Regions from separate parts of the Paenibacillus sp. E222 genome, predicted to be linked through region 1. Evidence: predicted binding sites of a transcription regulator. Region 1 holds the regulator's gene; the other holds the start of a gene.
The links. Region 1 encodes Rex, which represses fermentation and respiration genes when NADH is low (regulators of the CRP and FNR family bind a similar motif). Its sites were predicted from a motif close to TTGTGAAATATTTCACAA; they were not measured.
Positions count from the first base shown of each region.

Region 1 (3,430 bases):
ATAGTCTGATTACGGATATCTCAGGTCTGCTGAAGGATTTGGCAACGATCAAGGATAACCTGCGTTTCTTCATGCGGATGGATGATGCCAACACCGTGTACTGGATGGAGGCCAGCGGCCAGTTCCGCAGCAAATCACTGCAGCTCTATGCTGTTCCTGTCGATGTCAGTGCCCAATTGAAGGATATGTTCTTTGATAAAAAGAAAAGCGTTGTGCTTACATCGGCTACGCTCTCCGTTGACAAGTCATTTCAATTCATGATCGAACAGTTGGGCTTGCAGGAAGCTGCCGAAAATAACCGTCTGTTGACGTCCATGCTGCCGTCACCGTTCAATTATCGCGATCAGGCTCTGCTCGTCATTCCGCGTGATTTCCCAAGCGTGAAGGGCAGTGTAGGCGATGCCCACTTTGTGGATATGCTCGTACACTCGCTCGCGGAAACGGCTATTGCGACTCGTGGACGCATGATGGTGTTGTTCACCTCCTACCGCATGCTGCGCCAGGTCTATGACCCGCTCAAAGAGGCTTTGTCAGGCAATGAAATATCTTTGCTGGGGCAAGGGGTGGACAGCGGCAGCCGTTCCAAGCTTACACGCCGCTTCCAAGATGCGAAAGCAACGGTGCTTCTTGGCACAAGCAGCTTCTGGGAAGGGGTGGACATTCCAGGAGAGGCTCTGACCTGTCTTGCGATTGTCAGACTGCCATTCCAGCCACCGAATCATCCATTGGTCGAAGCGAAGAGCGAGCTTTTGCAGCAGCAGAAGAAAAACCCGTTTATGAAGCTGTCCGTACCACAAGCTGTCATCCGCTTCAAACAGGGATTTGGCAGACTGGTTCGTACAGGCAAAGACAGAGGCATTGTAATTGTATACGATACACGCGTTATTGAAGCGTATTATGGCAAGTACTTTTTATACTCATTACCTGGTCCCAAAATGGAGCACATGCTCACTGAGCAGATGGTTCCACGCATTTCGGAATGGCTCGAGAGACCCACTGAAGAGCAACAATAACAGATACGCTTTGTAGCTTCCATTATTGCATGACGCCACTGATTGGCTGTAAAATTGAGTAATATCATGTATTCGTTTCATGGATATGCGAGTAAGGCGAATAAAGCAATTATCCATTATATAACAAGGAGCATCCTGTTTAATTCAGAAATCATGTTGCATCGTTTTAGACAGGGTGCTCATCTTTTCATCTATCTATCGTGGCTTTGGTAAGGGGGAGCAATTGAATGAAATCAGATAAAATTTCGGAAGCCGTGGTGCGCAGATTGCCTGTTTACTTGCGTTATTTGAATGAACTGCATCAGCGCGAAGTCAATACGGTTTCTTCACAAGAACTTGGACTGAGGTTGGATTTGAATCCGGCCCAGATTCGTAAAGACTTGGCTTACTTCGGTGACTTTGGTCGTAAAGGAATCGGGTATGACGTTTCATATCTCATCGAGAAAATTCGCCATATTTTAAAAATAGACCAGCAGATCAATGTGGCTCTTGTCGGAGCTGGTAATTTGGGACATGCCTTGTCCAATTACAATGCTTACCTCAAAGACAACATGAAGATTGTCGCTGTATTTGATGCCTATGGTCCGAAGATTGGGAGTCAAATCAACAGTTTGACGGTGCAGCCGATGAATGAATTAACGGATTCGGTCAAAAAGGATAACATACGCATCGGTATCATCACGGTTCCGGATACGGAAGCCCAAAATGTTGCGGATCAGCTGATTGAGTCAGGAATTGAAGCAATTCTTAACTTTGCGCCAACCATCCTGAAGACCCCGCCGCATATTCGCATTCACCATGCCGATTTTACGACGGATTTGCTTAGTCTGGCTTATTACTTGGAGAATGGAAAGGACGACGAGGAAGATGACGACAAATAGATGGGTAATTCACAACGGCAAATTTGCCGTGAGTGAAGGCGCGAATTGGAACGTGGTTCAAGGCTTTATGGTTGTAGAGAATGACAAGATTGTGCATATTGGTGAGACATTGCCGGAAGGAGACGAAAGTCTGACAAAGGTGGACGGAAAAGGACTGTTCTTCTTGCCGGGTCTGATCAATACGCATGGTCATGCGGCCATGTCGCTTCTGAGAGGCCATGGAGACGATCTGGCGTTACAAGTATGGTTGCAGGAGAAAATGTGGCCCATGGAAGCCAAAATGACGTCTGAAGACGTTTATTGGGGTACATCCCTATCCGTGCTTGAAATGTTGAAAGGTGGAACAACAGCTTTCCTGGATATGTATGATCATATGGATCAGGTTGCGAAAGTGGTGGAACAATCCGGCGTTCGGGCTGCTCTGGCACGTGGGGTCATCGGACTTTGCTCAGAAGAAGAACAACTGCGCAAGCTGGAAGAGTCCGCCGCATTTGCTCGTCAATGGAATGGACAAGCAGACGGAAGAATTACAACCGTAATCTCTCCACACGCACCTTACACTTGCCCTCCGGATTACATAGAGAAGCTGGTACAGGTTGCTCATGACCTGAATCTGCCTTTGCATACGCATATGTCTGAAACGCTTCGCGAAGTGGAGCAGAACGTGGCTGATTACGGACTGCGTCCGGTTGCCCATCTGGAGAAACTAGGATTTTTCTCCCGTCCATCTCTGGTTGCACATGCGGTACATCTGAATGATGAAGAGATCGAGATTCTCGCAAAGCATGATGTAGCAGTGTCCCACAATCCAGGCAGTAACCTGAAATTGGCTTCGGGTGTTGCACGTGTGCCTGATCTGTTGAAAGCTGGCGTAACCGTGTCCCTGGGAACAGACGGACCAGCAAGTAACAACAATCTTGACATGTTTGAAGAAATGAGACTGGCTGCCTTGATTCACAAAGGGGTGTCCGGTGACCCTACTGCAGTGCCGGCAGGGGAAGCACTTCTGCTTGGAACTTCATATGGGGCCAAATCTATATTCCTGAACAATACAGGCGCTCTGCAAGTTGGCATGAAGGCTGACTTCATCGCGTTGAACATCGAGCAGGCCCATTTCTATCCGCATACGGACCTGATTTCCCATACGGTCTACTCGGCTTCAGCCAAAGATGTGGAGCATGTGTGGGTGGATGGTAATCAGGTGGTTAAACATGGCGAATGTCTTACGATGGATGAAGAGCGCATTCTGCGTGAGTCTCAACTGGCATTTGACAGTTTGCTGGCCCGTTAATTACAAGGACAGCAGCGTCATAGGGAAAGGAAGTTCGGCTTTTGAAGAAAAAAAAGAAGTGGATATGGATTTCGCTGCTGCTCCTGGTTCTGATTCTGTTTGGACTTCAGCGTTATTATGTCTATGTTACCCAGGATCAGCGCAAGGAAGAGGCGTTGGCCATACAGGCGGCTCAGAAACAGCTGGGGATTACGTCCCACGAAGAGCTGCGTAAGTATGTCTGGGGACAGAAAGACGGCGGAGAC
Region 1 covers NZ_CP058552.1:3,898,702-3,902,131, forward strand. Annotated here, with positions in the region: gene dinG (ATP-dependent DNA helicase DinG) at 1-1,013, shown strand, start outside; gene HW560_RS17645 (redox-sensing transcriptional repressor Rex) at 1,241-1,894, shown strand; gene HW560_RS17650 (amidohydrolase) at 1,881-3,185, shown strand; gene HW560_RS17655 (cell wall elongation regulator TseB-like domain-containing protein) at 3,227-3,430, shown strand, end outside.

Region 2 (3,430 bases), 2.8 Mb from region 1:
TTGCTCGCTCGTGCTGTTGCCGGTGAAGCGGGTGTACCATTCTTCAGCATTTCCGGTTCTGACTTCGTTGAAATGTTCGTCGGTGTCGGTGCATCTCGTGTACGTGACTTGTTTGAAAATGCGAAGAAAAACGCCCCATGTATTATCTTTATCGATGAGATTGATGCTGTAGGACGTCAGCGTGGTGCTGGTCTTGGTGGTGGTCACGACGAACGTGAACAAACACTCAACCAGTTGCTCGTTGAAATGGACGGATTCGGAGCCAATGAAGGTATTATCATCGTTGCTGCAACGAACCGTGCTGATATTCTGGACCCTGCCTTGCTGCGTCCAGGACGTTTTGACCGTCAAATCACGGTTGATCGCCCTGACGTGAGAGGTCGTGAAGCGGTTCTGAAAGTACACTCACGCAACAAACCACTCACCAAAGATGTGAAGCTGGACATTATTGCGAAGCGTACTACCGGATTCTCCGGTGCAGATTTGGAAAATCTCTTGAATGAAGCGGCATTGCTTGCGGCACGTCGTAATCGTAGAGATATTTCCATGCGTGAGGTAGACGAAGCGATTGACCGTGTCATTGTGGGTACGGAGAAGAAAAGCCGTGTTATCAGTGACCGTGAAAAACGTATTGTTGCTTATCACGAAGCAGGTCATACCATTGTAGGTTACTTCCTGGAACATGCCGATATGGTACATAAAGTTACCATTATTCCGCGCGGACGTGCGGGTGGATATGTAATCATGTTGCCAAAAGAAGATCGTATGCTTGTAACTAAGCAAGAATTGCTGGACAAAATTACTGGACTCCTTGGCGGCCGTGTTTCCGAAGAACTCTTTATCGGGGAAATCGGTACCGGTGCATACAGTGACTTCCAACAAGCTACGGGTATTGTCCGTAGCATGGTTATGGAGTATGGTATGAGTGAGAAGCTGGGACCTATGCAGTTCGGTAGTTCGCAGGGACAGGTATTCCTGGGTCGTGATATCGGTCACGAACAGAATTACTCAGATTCCATCGCTTACGAGATCGATCAGGAAATGCAGCGCTTTATTAACGAATGTTATGAGAAGTGTAAAGACTTGCTCGTTAAACATTCCAAAGAAGTGCATCTGATCGCTCAAACGTTGCTGGAAGTGGAAACATTGGAAATGGATCAGATCAAACAATTGATCGAGACCGGTTCCCTGACTCCAAAAGATGAAAACAGCAACGATGGCGAAGGTACGCCTAGCGAAGGCGGAGAAGCGATCATCGACAACATCGGTGATGTACGTGTCCGTATCCAAGGCAAAGATGAAACGCCTGAGCCACCAGCCGGAGATATTCCTAACGAAGCTCCGAACCTGGATAAAGGAAACAGCAATGACCCAGATGATGGTGGAACGAAGCCAACGTCTTAATTTATAACACCATCTGCCTATCGTGGCAGATGACTAAAGAGAGCCTTCGGGCTCTCTTTTTTTATGTATTCCTTCAAATTGTATAGATAATGATAACCGGGAGCTTTAGGGCGAACCACGTAGGAAATGGGCGGTTATGTCCTTGTTCTGGGGCGTTTTCATTTATTGACAGAGTCGTGAACGTTGTGTACATTAGGTGTTAAACCGCTTGTGATTCGTTTCTCAAGCGAAAATAACGACTTGGATTTGCCATATAAAACAGCGTAGAGGCTGTTCCGATAAGGAGAGGATCACAGGTGGAAGCTCTGGCTTTAGAGCGCAAGGCTGAGATGAACCGGGAGCTGCGTGAGCGGCTGATGGAGTTGAAGAAGGAACGGAATGCCATTATTCTTGCCCATTATTATCAACGTGACGAGGTACAGGAGGTCGCTGATTTCCGAGGAGATTCGTTTCTGCTTGCTCAGAAGGCAGCGCAGACCGATGCGGATGTTATCGTTTTTTGCGGGGTTCATTTTATGGGTGAAAGCGCTAAAATTCTTGCTCCTAACAAAACGGTTATTATTCCCGACGAGCGTGCAGGCTGCCCAATGGCAGACATGGTGAACGTTGAAGGCTTACGTAAATTGAAAGCACAGCACCCGAATGCCAAAGTTGTAACGTACATCAATTCTTCAGCTGAGATCAAGGCAGAGACCGACATCTGTTGTACATCGGCCAATGCTGTCAGAGTCATTCAATCTGTTGATTCCGATGAAATCATCTGGGTACCGGATAAAAATCTGGGACATTATGTGCAACAACATACAGACAAGAAAATGATTATCTGGGAAGGTTACTGCAATACCCATGATATGCTGACGGTCAAAGACGTGGTTGAAATGAGAGCGAAGCATCCAAATGCCGAGTTTGTTGTTCACCCAGAATGTCGTCCTGAGGTTGTAGAGATGGGTGATTTCGTAGGTAGCACAACCGCCATTCTGGAATATTGTAAAAATTCATCCGCTAAGGAATTTATCGTAGGCACTGAGGATGGTACAGGATACCAACTGCGTCTCGATAGCCCGGACAAACAATTCCACTTTGCTACCAAGTTCCTTGTATGTCCGAATATGAAGGTCAACAACTTGAAAAAGCTGGTTAAATGTCTCGAAACGATGAAGCCGCAGATTTACGTGCCACCGGCTGTTGCTGACAAAGCCAGAGAATCACTAGAGCGCATGTTACTGGTGAAGTAGCATGCGCTACTCTTGCTCCAAGACAGGTGAAATAACATGATACCGCAATATTTAGTGGATTTTGATCTGTCCGCGCTGCCGATGGTGGAGACGGATGTGCTGGTTATTGGTTCAGGCATTGCTGGTTTGTTTACTGCGATCAAGGCGAGTGAACAACGCAGTGTGTTGATGATCACGAAGAAGTCGTTACTGGAAAGTAACACCCGGTATGCGCAGGGTGGCATTGCTGCGGTTATTGCTGAGGATGATTCACCTGCCTATCATTTGCAGGATACACTTGTTGCCGGAGCGGGATTATGCCGCTCCGAAGCAGTCGAAGCATTGGTGAACGAGGGCCCGGACGGCGTGAAAGAACTGATTCGACTGGGTACTTTGTTTGATCTGGAGAACGGCGAGTTGGCGTTGACGCAGGAAGGTGCGCACAGCCACCGCCGTATTTTGCATGCCAATGGCGATGCAACGGGATATGAGATTGTGCGTGCATTGGCTGCGCAGGCGAATGAACATCCCGGGATTGAAGTGTGGGATGAGCATTTTGTCATTGACCTGATTACAGAGCAGGGAGAATGTGTAGGTGCGTTGGTTCAGAAGGCTGACGGTTCGCAAGTATTTGTGAAGGCAGAGGCAACCGTATTATGCTCTGGTGGGGCTGGACAGTTGTACCGATATACCACTAACCCGGAAGTGGCTACAGCAGATGGTGTGGCGATGGCCTATCGTGCCGGAGCGGTTGTCCGGGACATGGAGTTTATCCAGTTCCACCCGACCTCCCTTTGTTATCCGGGAGCCCC
Region 2 covers NZ_CP058552.1:1,124,777-1,128,206, reverse strand. Annotated here, with positions in the region: partial or broken gene ftsH (ATP-dependent zinc metalloprotease FtsH) at 1-1,404, shown strand, start outside; gene nadA (quinolinate synthase NadA) at 1,701-2,639, shown strand; gene nadB (L-aspartate oxidase) at 2,676-3,430, shown strand, end outside.
Region 2: the regulator Rex is predicted to act here: its motif matches at 1,613-1,630, upstream of nadA (quinolinate synthase NadA).